3 regions of the Paenarthrobacter sp. YJN-D genome follow, and region 3 is predicted to be linked to each of the others. Evidence: predicted binding sites of a transcription regulator. Region 3 holds the regulator's gene; each other region holds the start of a gene.
The links. Region 3 encodes HrcA, which represses chaperone genes, less so after heat shock. Its sites were predicted from a motif close to TTNGCACTCGNNNNNNNCGAGTGCNAA; they were not measured.

Region 1: groL (chaperonin GroEL) is a predicted target of HrcA. The motif match lies at 1,583-1,609, and genes of this name have one in related genera.
Region 2: groES (co-chaperone GroES) is a predicted target of HrcA. The motif match lies at 2,790-2,816, and genes of this name have one in related genera.

Annotation. Positions count from the first base shown of each region.
Region 1 covers NZ_CP053549.1:1,847,214-1,851,599, forward strand. The annotation lists gene HMI60_RS08750 (DUF3263 domain-containing protein) at 95-430, shown strand; gene HMI60_RS08755 (LytR C-terminal domain-containing protein) at 480-1,100, shown strand; gene HMI60_RS08760 (cold-shock protein) at 1,269-1,472, shown strand; gene groL (chaperonin GroEL) at 1,793-3,418, shown strand; gene HMI60_RS08770 (ribonuclease HI family protein) at 3,592-4,386, shown strand, end outside.
Region 2 covers NZ_CP053549.1:3,003,942-3,008,327, forward strand. The annotation lists gene HMI60_RS13890 (acyltransferase family protein) at 1-400, opposite strand, end outside; gene groL (chaperonin GroEL) at 654-2,267, opposite strand; gene groES (co-chaperone GroES) at 2,352-2,648, opposite strand; gene HMI60_RS13905 (hypothetical protein) at 2,840-3,202, opposite strand; gene HMI60_RS13910 (class I SAM-dependent methyltransferase) at 3,270-4,386, shown strand, end outside.
Region 3 covers NZ_CP053549.1:777,345-781,730, forward strand. The annotation lists gene HMI60_RS03630 (16S rRNA (uracil(1498)-N(3))-methyltransferase) at 1-496, opposite strand, end outside; gene dnaJ (molecular chaperone DnaJ) at 499-1,626, opposite strand; gene hrcA (heat-inducible transcriptional repressor HrcA) at 1,677-2,684, opposite strand; gene HMI60_RS03645 (DUF3097 domain-containing protein) at 2,917-3,768, shown strand; gene HMI60_RS03650 (DUF4870 domain-containing protein) at 3,898-4,311, shown strand; gene hemW (radical SAM family heme chaperone HemW) at 4,383-4,386, opposite strand, start outside.

The sequences.
Region 1 (4,386 bases), 1.1 Mb from region 3:
CCGCGTGGCGGAGGTCGGGCGAATGACAGTGATGTTATTCGCCCGTAACATGGGGGTAGGACATTTTCCCCAACAAGCGTCGAAGGAGTGTGCCGTGGCAGAACCAGCACCGGAACCAATGGCGCCGCAGGCCGACGGGTTGGCCTTGGAAGATCTCACGGCCGGAACCCGAAGCGACTCCCCATTGAGTGAGCGTGATCAGCAGATGTTGGCGCTGGAACGGCAGTGGTGGAAGTACGCCGGCGCGAAAGAACAGGCTATCCGGGAGCTCTTCGACCTCTCTGCCACCCACTATTACCAGATCCTGAATGCACTGATCGACACCGAGGACGCGCTGGCCCACGACCCCATGCTCGTCAAGAGATTGCGTAGACTACGTACGTCCCGCCAACGCGCGCGGACAGCGCGGCGCTTGGGGTCGGACGCGTAAATCGCCAGGCTGATCTGTCAGCAGCAACCAGCAAGGACAACGCTTCACCATGACCAAATATGCCAGGGACGAATTCGACCAGGTCCCACAGAACACCTCCCGGCAGGGCGTTCATCGCGACGGCCAGGACATTGCGCGTCCCACCTTGTGGCCGGTTCTGACTGTTGGAGCTGTGGCTCTGGTGCTCGGCCTCGTAGCGTTCCTCATCCTGCCGAACCTTGGGCTTGTCGCGCCCAGCGCGTCGTCAAACGTCTCGACGCCGGTGCCCCAGCAAACGTCCACCTCGCCGTCCGCTGCGCCTTCCGAATCGAGCAGCGCCCCGCCCGCTTCCAGCGAACCGAGCACCCAGCCGACGCCGTCGAGCACTCCGTCAGCGACGCCGTCATCGGCGCCGGTGGACAAGAGCGTTCCGGTGGCGGTTTACAACGGGGCAGGTACTGCCGGCTTGGCGGGCAGGGTTGCAGGCCTGGTGCAGGGCGGTGGCTGGACGCTCAGCACGGTAGCCAACTGGGGCGGCATTCCCCAGCAGACCTCGGTGATCTTCTACAACGCTCCGGCGCAGAAGGCCAATGCAGAGGCCTTGGGAACCCTCCTGGGCATCCAGAAGATCATTGAGACCCCGGATGTGCAGCAGCCGCTGGTTGTCGTAGCGGGACCCGGCTACCAGTAACGGCGCGGCTCCACGGCCCAAAACGGCCAACTCGGTTAAGCCTCAATAACAAAACCAGCACCCCGCCCATTGGGGGCAGCGCCGGCGGAGTGACTGTGGTTACAGTGGACTAATTCCGGTCCGGAGATCCCGGCAACCGGTCTTGGCTACTGCGAAAGTGTGGGCATCATGGCATTGGGAACCGTCAAATGGTTCAACGCCGAAAAGGGCTACGGATTCATCACTGTGGATGAGTCCGGCGACGACGTCTTCGTGCACTGGTCGGCTATCCAGATGGATGGCTTCCGTGCCCTGGAGGAGGGCCAGAGGGTGGAGTTCGAACTGGGGGAGGGCCAGAAGGGACCGCAGGCCGAGGGTGTTCGAGTCGCCTGACTTGCAGGGTTGTCCCGCATCGCCATCAGCTATCGGCTGAAACCCGTGTTTTTACTGCGAAAAGTGGAGGCTCTGCTTGCACTCTCCCCGGTCGAGTGCTAATTATTGATTTAGCACTCCTGCGGTTCGACTGCTAAATCCGGCCCGGGTTTCCCCGGTGGCGGACAGTGGTGGGATCGCTGGGAGATCAAGAAACACCTTGGTGGGGTGAGGTTCGGAACGCGGGGCATACAGAGGCCGCACGTGAAGGACCGTCCGTCGCGGGCACCCCATCTGACAGGTACCTTCTTAACGACTGTCCCGAAAGGACTACCGCCGTTATGGCCAAGATCATTGCATTTGATGAAGAGGCACGCCGCGGCCTCGAGCGGGGCCTGAACATCCTCGCAGACGCCGTCAAGGTCACCCTCGGCCCGCGTGGACGCAACGTCGTCCTCGAAAAGAAGTGGGGCGCCCCCACGATCACCAACGATGGCGTTTCCATCGCCAAGGAGATCGAGCTGGACGATCCTTACGAGAAGATCGGTGCAGAACTGGTCAAGGAAGTTGCCAAGAAGACGGATGACGTCGCTGGCGACGGTACCACCACTGCAACCGTCCTCGCCCAGGCACTGGTGAAGGAAGGCCTGCGCAACGTTGCCGCAGGCGCCGACCCGCTGTCCCTCAAGCGCGGTATCGAGAAGGCTGTTGAGGCAGTCATCAGCGAACTGCTGGCCTCCGCCAAGGAAATCGAAACCAAGGAAGAGATCGCAGCTACGGCTTCCATCTCCGCCGGTGACCCGGAAATCGGCAGCCTGATCGCCGAAGCCCTGGACAAGGTGGGCAAGGAAGGCGTCATCACGGTTGAAGAGTCCAACACCTTCGGCCTGGAACTCGAGCTCACCGAAGGCATGCGCTTCGACAAGGGCTACATCTCCGCTTACTTCGTCACGGACGCAGAACGCCAGGAAACGGTCCTCGAAGACCCGTACATCCTGATCGTCAACTCCAAGATCTCCAACGTGAAGGAACTCGTCACGGTTCTGGAGAAGGTCATGCAGTCCAACAAGCCGCTGCTGATCATCGCCGAAGACATCGAGGGCGAGGCCCTGGCCACCCTGATCGTCAACAAGATCCGTGGCACCTTCAAGTCTGTTGCCGTCAAGGCTCCGGGCTTCGGTGACCGCCGCAAGGCCCAGCTGGCCGACATCGCCATCCTCACCGGTGGCCAGGTCATCTCCGAAGAAGTTGGCCTCAAGCTCGAAAACGCCGGCCTGGACCTCCTCGGCACCGCCCGCAAGGTTGTTGTCACCAAGGACGAGACCACCATCGTTGAAGGTGCCGGCGACGCTGACGCAATCGCAGGCCGCGTGGCCCAGATCCGCGCCGAGATCGAGAACTCCGACTCCGACTACGACCGCGAGAAGCTGCAGGAACGCCTGGCCAAGCTGGCCGGCGGCGTTGCAGTCATCAAGGCCGGTGCCGCCACCGAAGTTGAGCTCAAGGAACGCAAGCACCGCATCGAGGACGCAGTCCGCAACGCGAAGGCTGCTGTTGAAGAAGGCATCGTTGCCGGTGGTGGCGTTGCCCTCATCCAGGCAGGCGCCAAGGCGTTCGCCAACCTCACCCTGCAGGGTGACGAGGCAACGGGTGCCAACATCGTCAAGGTTGCCATCGACGCACCGCTGAAGCAGATCGCTTTCAACGCCGGCCTGGAGCCGGGCGTTGTGGTGGACAAGGTGCGCGGCCTGCCTTCCGGCCACGGCCTGAACGCTGCCACGGGCGTCTACGAAGACCTTCTGGCTGCCGGCGTCAACGACCCCGTAAAGGTCACCCGCTCGGCTCTCCAGAACGCTGCTTCCATCGCTGGTCTCTTCCTGACCACTGAAGCTGTTGTTGCAGACAAGCCCGAGAAGAACGCTCCGGCTCCCGGCGGCGACGACATGGGCGGCATGGGCGGCTTCTAAGCCCCACAGCTGTAGCGATACAGCGCCAGGCTCACGCTTGAAAACACGCGACGGCGGTCCCCACTCCGGTGGGGGCCGCCGTTGTGCGTCTGCGGCCAGGTTTTTGGAGCCTGCTGCTGGCTGCCGGGGCGCGGGCGCGTTTAAGTGTCGGTGCGGTCTGGCAGGATTAATGCATGACGATTATTGCTGCCGCCGATGGGTCTGCCCTCGGTAATCCTGGACCGGCCGGCTGGGCCTGGTACGTTGATGACTCCTGTTGGCGCGCGGGAGGGTGGCCGCACGGCACCAACAACCAGGGTGAATTGATGGCTGTGCTTGACCTTTTCCGGTCAACAGCCCACGTACCTCACGAAGAACTGCTGATCCTTTGCGACAGCCAATACGTCATCAATTGCATAACCAAGTGGATGCCGGGCTGGAAGCGAAAGGGTTGGCGGAAGGCCGATGGGAAGCCCGTCTTGAATGTGGACCTCCTCAAAGAGATCGACCACGCGATCGCGGGACGCAAGTACACGTTTGAGTGGGTCAAGGGCCATGCTGGCCATGACCTCAATGAGGCAGCGGACGAGCGCGCACGCGCGGTGGCCACGGCTTATCAGCAGGGCATAGCGCCGCGCAGTGGCCCCGGCTTCCCTGGAGCCCAGGAGAAGGCAACCGCTGCCGGCGAGGGATCTCCGGCAGCGACGACGGTATCGGAGGTACCGGTCCGGCCCGAGCCCGTTGCCGTGGCCTCCGGGGTCGCTTCTGTGTCCGGCTCGAATGCACTTCCGGCGTCCGCGCGTCCTGACCGGAGCATCCGGCCACATTTCGAGCCCACCCTGTTTGGCGAGGCGGGCCTTTTCGGCCAGCCCGACCTGTTCAGCGAACTGGGAGATGACACTTCAGCGCCCGAGCTCTCGGCTGAGGACACCGTCCTTGCCTTGGAACGCGAACTGCTCAGGCCGGACGTCAGGGCCGACATCGGAAGG
Region 2 (4,386 bases), 2.1 Mb from region 3:
GTTGGACAATTTCAGCCCACCGGGTAGGTGGCAGGAGGACGAAGGTGGCTGTCAGCGTTCCCAGAAGGACAACCACGACGGCGGGCAGCAGCCGCCTGAACAGGTGCAGCCAGTGCCGCAGGAGGTCCATGGGGCGGCCCTGTTTATAACGGCCCGTGAACTGCAGGGTCATGAGGAACGCGGAGATGAGGAGGAAGACATCCACCCCTCCGGAAACCCGGCCGATCCAGATGTGATAGCTCACCACCATGAGGACGGCCAGTGACCTGAGACCTTGGATTTCAGGGCGGAACTTGGACTTTCCAACGGGACCGGAAGCCCGCCTACCGCGGTGGGCAGGGGCTGTAATCGCTGGGGTAGTCACGTTAGGCAGTTCCTTAAAGCGGCTGGCACAAAGCATCCATAATACGCGGTTCAGCCCACCCGCCCCCAGTTCGAGGATGCTGCTGACCGCCTTCCGCACCTCCCCCGGGCCCGGTTCAGCCATCCATTCTTGCAGCTCTTCCTGTGTGTGACCTGTGCCGATGCCTCATTCGGGTCCCTGCGGCCAATGCGATACGCCGGTCCGGAAGTTGTGATGCATCGCACAGGATCTTAACAGCAGAAACCCCGGTCACAACTCGGTGCGACCGGGGTTTCCGCGGGACAGGCGCTTAGTGCTGGTGGCCTGCGTGTGCGTCTTCTTCCTCAGCGGGCTTCTCGGCAACCAGGGTCTCGGTGGTGAGAACCAGGGCAGCGATGGAAGCGGCGTTGCGGAGTGCAGAGCGGGTGACCTTGACGGGGTCGATCACGCCGGCGGCGATCAGGTCCTCGTACTCGCCGGACTTGGCGTTGAAGCCGTGGTTGGCTTCGAGTTCGGAAACCTTGGCGGTGACCACGAAACCGTCGAAGCCGGCGTTCTGCGCGATCCAGCGCAGCGGCTGGACCAGTGCGCGGCGAACGATGCCTACAGCGGCCGCAGCATCACCTTCGAGGTCCTTGACTGCCTGGGACTCGTCCAGGGCCTTCAGGGCGTGGATCAGGGCGGAACCGCCACCGGAAACGATGCCTTCTTCGAGGGCTGCACGCGTCGAGGAAACGGCGTCCTCAATGCGGTGCTTCTTTTCCTTCAGCTCAACCTCAGTGGCTGCGCCAACCTTGATGACGCCGATGCCGCCAGCGAGCTTGGCCAGGCGTTCCTGCAGCTTTTCCTTGTCCCAGTCTGAATCCGTCCGGGTCAGCTCAGCGCGGAGCTGTGCAACGCGGTCGGCAACGTCCTGGGCCGAACCGGCACCGTCAACGATGGTGGTGTTGTCCTTGGTGACCGTGATGCGGCGGGCGGTACCGAGTACCTCGAGGCCAACGGAGTCCAGCGTCAGGCCCAGGTCCGGGGAAACTACCTGCGCACCGGTCAACGTAGCGATGTCCTGGAGCATGGCCTTGCGGCGATCGCCGAAGCCCGGAGCCTTGACGGCAACGACGTTGAGCGTGCCGCGGATACGGTTGACGATCAGGGTGGAAAGGGCTTCGCCTTCGATGTCCTCAGCGATGATGAAGAGGGGCTTGTTGGCCTGCAGGGCCTTCTCGAGCAGCGGCAGGAAGTCCTGCAGCGAGGAGATCTTGCCCTGGTTGATCAGGATGAGGGCGTCTTCGAGGACAGCTTCCTGGCGTTCTGCGTCGGTGACGAAGTACGGGGAGAGGTAGCCCTTGTCGAACTGCATGCCCTCGGTGAGGACCAGCTCGGTCTGCGTGGTGGAGGACTCTTCGATGGTGATGACACCATCCTTGCCTACCTTGCCGAAGGCCTCGGCGAGGAGCTCGCCGACTTCATCGCTCTGCGCGGAGATGGCTGCGACGTTGGCTACCTGGGTGCCTTCGACTTCGCGGGCATTCTCCAGGAGGCGTGCAGCGACGGCTTCCACTGCAACTTCGATGCCGCGCTTGATCTCGCCGGGAGCTGCGCCGGCAGCAACGTTGCGCAGGCCTTCCTTGACCAGGGCCTGGGCCAGCACGGTTGCCGTAGTGGTGCCGTCACCGGCAACGTCATTGGTCTTGGTGGCTACTTCCTTGGCAAGCTGGGCGCCAAGGTTCTCGTAGGGGTCGTCAAGCTCAACTTCACGGGCGATGGTGACACCATCGTTGGTGATCGTGGGGGCGCCCCACTTCTTGTCCAGGACGACGTTGCGGCCGCGCGGGCCCAGCGTCACCTTGACAGTGTTGGCGAGCTTGTCGATACCGGCCTCAAGAGACCGGCGGGCAGCATCGTTAAAAGCAAGCTGCTTTGCCATGGTTGTGTCCTTTCGAGACAGAAAACCCGCACCGCTGACGCTCGGAATGATTCCAACGCGACGGCGGTGCGGGGCTCCAGGAAGTTACTTTACGACGATCGCAAGGACGTCGCGGGCGGACAGAACGAGGTACTCGCTGCCGCCGGTCTTGACTTCGGTTCCACCGTACTTGGAGTAGATGACGACGTCGCCAACAGCTACGTCAACCGGTACGCGGTTGCCGTTGTCATCGAAGCGGCCGGGGCCGATTGCAACAACTTCGCCTTCCTGCGGCTTCTCCTGCGCGGAGTCCGGAATAACCAGGCCGGAAGCCGTGGTCTGCTCTGCTTCGAGCGGGCGAACAACAATACGATCCTCAAGAGGCTTAATCGAGACCGACACTCGGACTCTCCTTTTCATGAGCTGATTCATGGACTAAGAACTAGGGTGCCGTGGCGTACAACCGTCGTCGCGGTGCCGGTGGACGCCTGGCGTGATTAGCACCCTCAAGGGGAGAGTGCTAACTAGACTCTATGTAAGGCGTTAGCACTCGGTCAAGGTGAGTGCCAGCATTTCGTCATCGGTGAACGTTGTCACTGGTCCCTGAGGTCATCAAGGTCGTAGTCTTCGCCGTCGTCGTCCTCATCCAAGGAAGCGCTGCCGCGGTTCAGGTAGAGCACCACCGCCGAAGCCACCGCCACGAGGCCGGAAACCACCAGCGCGATGATCCCGCCGAGGCGCGCACCGGCGTAGAGGTCGCGGATGTCGCGTGCCTCATCCGTCGCATCGTTCACGCTCTTGCCACTGACGGAGTAGGCCGCTGCGTTGAAGGAATCCAGCGCGAAAATAACGATCAGCAAGCCTATGCAGACCACCGCGATGACAGCGCCCGCGATCAGGGCGGGACGGGCATACGTGGTGAGGCGGGAGGGCTGTGGTGCTGCGTTGTCTTCCATGAAAACAACCCTATCCGGCTGATTCCCCAGTCACGCAGCCATGACGCGCGACGTTAGGCTTGTTCCCATGCCTCATGCACCGCAGGAACAGATCGCACCTTTATTGACCACTGAAGGTTGGGAGCTTCTTGCCTCGCTGGGACCCTACCGTGAGGCTGATGCCTTCAGCGTCAATGCCAGCCTCCGCAAGGCCGGCCACTCCCCGGAACTCGTGGCCGCCGTCCTGACCCAATCACGCTTACGGACCCGGGCCGAGGCGAAGTTCGGTGAGTTCGCCCGGCAGATGCTGTTCACCCAGGCGGGCCTGGAGCAGGCAACCCGGCTGAACGTCGCCGCCCGACACGCCGAACGTTTTGCCCAGGCCGGCATCACCCATGTGGCCGATCTCGGCTGCGGCCTCGGCGCCGATTCCATGGCGATGGCTTCCATGGACATTGCTGTCACCGCTGTGGAGATGGACGAAACCACCGCTGCCTGCGCCATGATCAACCTCATGCCTTTCCCGCATGCAACGGTGGTGCACTCGGACGCGGAATCAATGGACCTCGAGGGCATCGACGGCGTGTGGATGGACCCTGCCCGACGCACCACGTCCACGTCGGGAACCAAAAGAATCTGGGACCCGGAGGCGTTCTCGCCCCCGTTGTCCTTCGTGGAGAGCGTGGCGGCCACAGGGCGTGCGGTAGGGGTAAAGATGGGCCCGGGCATCCCCCACGACTCGGTGCCTTCGGGCTGCGAGGCCCAATGGGTTTCCGTGGGCGGCGATGTCACCGAGGCCACCCTGTGGTTCAACTCAGTAGCCCGCCCGGGCGTCCGCCGCGCCGCATTGCTCCTTGGCAGCCAGGGCGCCGCCGAAATCACCAGCGGCGAGGACTTCGGCGGTGGCCCGGAAGCCGCCGTCGGGCCTGTTGAAGGCTTTCTCTACGAACCCGACGGTGCGGTGATCCGCGCAGGCCTGGTGGCCGACGTCGCCGAGCGGCTGGGCGGGCACCTGGTGGACGAGCACATCGCGTATATCTGCGCCCCGGAACTCCACGACACTCCGTTTGCCCGGGCCTACAAGGTGCTGGACGTCATGCCGTACAACGTCAAGGCCCTCAAGGCCTGGGTGAAGTCGAACGGCATCACCGTGTTGGATATCAAGAAGCGCGGCACGGCAGTGACACCCGAGGAACTGCGGAAGC
Region 3 (4,386 bases):
CGGCTTTCACCAAACCGCTGGAGTCGACGATCGGGCGGACTGGTGGTACCCAGGCCCTGCGCGCCTGTTTTGCAGCCGCGGTGACCACTGACTCCCATTTCGCATGCGCCTTGGCTGCCCGCTCCGCTTTCCAGCGCACGATGGATCGCTCCGACTGCCAGGGAATCACGGCATCAATGCCGAGTTCCGTTGCCGTCTCGATTGCGAGCTCGTCGCGATCACCCTTGGCCAACGCCTGAACCAGTACCAATCGAACGTCCGGCTGGGCTTCGAAGACGATGTCGGTGGCGGTGACCGTCAGGGCACCGGGCGCCGCTTCGGCGACCACTCCAGTGAGACGGGCACCTGCGCCGTCGGCGATGTCAACGGATTCACCGACGGCCAAGCGCTTCACCGTCACTGCGTGGCGGGCCTCCGGACCCTGCAAGACAAAATCAGTACCGGGCGCTACGTGGCTGAGGCTGCCGGCCGGCGTAAAGAAAACGGGGTTGCTCACTGCTACAGGTTACCGAGCTTGTCCCGGAGCTTTGCGAACATGCCACCACTGGCCACCAGTTTTCCTTCGGTGAACTGCTCGCCGCGGAGCTTGGCAAGCTGCTGGAGGAGTTCTTCCTGTGCATGGTCCAGTTTGGTAGGTGTTTCCACATGCAGGTGAACCTTCAGATCGCCGCGGCCGTAGCCCCGCAGGTGCGTTACGCCGAGGCCACGAAGGGTGATGACCTCTCCGGACTGCGTGCCTGCCTTCACTTCGATGTCTTGTGCGCCGTCGAACGTCTCAAGCTGCACGTCGGTCCCCAAGGCAGCAGCCGTCATGGGCACGCTGAGGGTGGCGTGGAGGTCGTCGCCTTCGCGTACGAACGTGGAATCGTTGTTGACGCGGATCTCCACGTAGAGATCACCGGCCGGACCACCTGCGGGTCCTGCTTCGCCCTGGCCGGACAGCTGGATTCGCGTACCGGTAGCGACGCCGGCGGGAACCTTGATGGTGAGCGAACGGCGGCTCCTGATGCGTCCCTGGCCGTTGCATTCGTTGCAGGGATCCTTGATGACGGTGCCGAAGCCTTCACAGGAACCACAGGGGGCGGTGGTCATGACCTGCCCCAGGATGGAGCGGACGGCGCGCTGAACCTGGCCGCTGCCACCACAGATGTCGCAGCGTTCAGGGTGGGTTCCCGGGCGGCAGCAGCTGCCGTCGCAGGTGGGGCAGACCACGGCTGTGTCCACTTCAAGCTTCTTGTTGACGCCGAACACGGCATCCTTGAGGTCGATCCGAACGCTGATAAGGGCGTCCTGGCCACGTCGTACGCGGGAGGCGGGCCCTCCGTGTCCACCGCCGCCGCCAAAGAACGTGTCGAAGATGTCCTGGAAGGCGAAGCCCTGGCCGGCGTAGCCGCCGCCGAAGCCGTTATCAGTGCCGTTCTCGTTGCCCGTGGCATCGTAGACGCGGCGCTTCTGGGGATCTGACAACACTTCGTAAGCGTGCGTCACGGCCTTGAACTGCTCCGCGACATCTTCACCCGGGTTTACGTCCGGGTGGAGTTTCCGCGCCAACTTGCGGTACGCCTTTTTGATCTCTTCCCCGGTGGCTTCCGGCGAGACTCCCAAAACGTCATAGTGGCTGCTCAAAGTCGGTATCTCTTCCTGGTTGTACTGCGGATGTTTTCCCGGGCCGGTGTTCAGCCGCCGAGAATGCGGGAAAGGTAACGGGCCACGGCACGAACTGCTGCCATGGTGGTGGGATAGTCCATGCGGGTCGGTCCAAGGATTCCCACCTTGGCGCCGGAACCGTAGCCGGTGGCCACTACAGAGGCCTCGGCCAGGCCGTCGTACGGATTCTCCCGGCCAATGCTGACTGTCACGCCCCGGGGATCGTCTCCCATGTCCGACAACAACCGGAGCATGACAACTTGTTCCTCAAGGGCCTCAAGCACGGGACCGATGCTTAGCGGGAAGTCAACGTTGGAACGTGCGAGGTTGGCCGTACCGGCCATCAGAATGCGTTCCTCACGGCTGGTGTCGCTCAGGGATTCCAAGCCATTGGCCAGCCTTTGGGCGAGGGCACGAAGATCCGGCGGGCAAAGGGCCACCACCGACGGTAACACCTGCGGCAGGAGTGCCAGCTGGGTGCCGGCGATGCTGCCAAGGAATCGTGACCTCAACAACATCAAAGCCTCGTTCCCCACGTCCGAACCGGCGTCGATGACTTTTTGCACGACGCTCCCGGTGTCCGCAATGAGGACCACCAGCACCTGTTTGGGGGCCAGCAGAACGAACTCCGCGTGGCGGACCAATGCGCGGTGCGAGTGGGGATACTGCACGACGGCGACCTGGTTGGTCAGCTGGGAGAGGAGCCGTACTGTGCGCTCAAGAATGTCATCGACGTCGTCGGGTCCTTCAAGCAGCGAATGAATTGCCCGACGCTCGGCGGCGGACAACGGCTTGACCTGGGAGATGCGGTCAACGAACAGGCGATAGCCCTTGTCAGTGGGGATTCGGCCGGCGCTGGTATGCGGGGCGGCAATGAGACCTTCTTCTTCCAGGACAGCCATGTCATTGCGGATGGTGGCACTGGAAACACCCAGGTGATGACGCTCAACGAGGGCTTTCGATCCCACCGGCTCCCGGGAATGCACGTAATCCTCAACGATGGCACGCAGCACTTCCAATTTGCGTGGCTCACTCATTGCTACACCTCCTGACGACTGCCATGGTCCATGGGACCGGTCCCCGCGGGACCTCCAATGGATCACCGCACACTTAGCACTCAACATGCCCAAGTGCTAACAAGTCTAGTATGAGCCACCACGTTGTTAGCATTGAAACCGTCCGAGGACTGCATCCAGGGCGGCGTCCCGATACCGGCGGACGGCAACCCGCCCCTGTCCCCTTTCACATCACCACAGAGGTAGGAATTCCTTGGCTTTCGACAATTGGGGCCCGCAGGACCTGACCGCTCCAGCCAAACGCCAGCTCCCTGAGGTGCCGGTGCAACGCGGCATGGTCCTCGAAGACGTCCAGTCAGGATGGGTGGGCGAAGTCACCCGGGTGGAAAAGACCGGTGGCATGCACATCGTGTCGCTCGAGGACAGGCGCGGTAAAACGAAGTCGTTCCAACTCGGGTACGGATTCCTTCTCGAAGGACAAGCGATCAGGTTGATGCCTCCGGCCCCTCGCCGGCCCGCTTCAGCGGTTCAGGCGAATCGCACGGCCTCGGGTTCGGTAAAGGTCCAGGGGCAACGGGCGCAGGTCGCGAAGGCCAGCCGCATCTGGGTGGAGGGCAAGCACGACGCTGAACTCGTGGAGAAAGTCTGGGGTGACGACCTCCGTGTTGAAGGAATTGTGGTGGAACCGCTCCACGGCGTGGACGACCTCAAGTCCGCCATTGCCGACTTCCGACCCGGTCCCGGCCGCCGCCTTGGCATCCTGGTGGACCACCTCGTGGCGGGCTCAAAGGAGTCCCGGATCGCAGCCGAGGCCATGACTGTCCCCGGCGCTGCAGGCAACGTCCTGATCGTGGGCCACCCTTATGTGGACGTGTGGCAGGCCATCCGGCCGAAGGTCCTGGGCATCGAGCAATGGCCTGCCGTTGCCCGCGGCACTGATTGGAAGACCGGGATTCTCACGGCCTTCGGTTGGCCCCACGAAACAGCGGAGGACATCGGGCTGGGCTGGCAGCGCCTGCTGGGCGCAGTGCACAGCTATGCGGACCTTGAGGCATCGTTGTTGGGGCGTGTGGAAGAAGTCATCGACTTCCTCACCGTCCCGTAGTCCACGGTCCGGATCATCAGGATCCGGCATGCTTCCGGGGCGTTGGTCCCGGGAAGGACGCGCGGCCCGGTATTCTTGGACAGCAACACAGCAGCATCTTTAAAGCATTTAAAGCAAAGGGAAGACACCGTGGCAGATAACGCTCCTGAAGAACCGGGCAGCGCCGCAGGCCGGCCCCAGTACCATGGCGCCCCTGCCAACGCACTCCCGTTGACAGCCAGCGAGGACAGGCAGTGGGCCACTTTGGCCCACTTCGGCGGCATCCTTGGATGCTTGCCGGCTCTCCTGATCTACCTGATTTTCCGCGACCGCGGGCCGTTCACAGCGCAGGAATCCAAGGAGGCACTGAATTTCACGTTGCCTCCCACCATTGCCGCCGTCTTGGCCAACATCCTTGTCCTGCTGCCGGTGGTGGGAAACATTTTTGCCGTCATTGCCACGGGTATCTGGGTGGCACTGACGTGCTTCTCTGTTTCAGCGGGCATCCGGGTCAACCACGGCCAGCCCCACCGCTACCGTTTCAACCTGCGCTGGATCAAGTAGGACCCCGATCCGCCCGATGAATCCGGGGGGTCCGGGGGGTACGGTACCGGGCTGTCAGTCCCAGGCGAAGGTCAG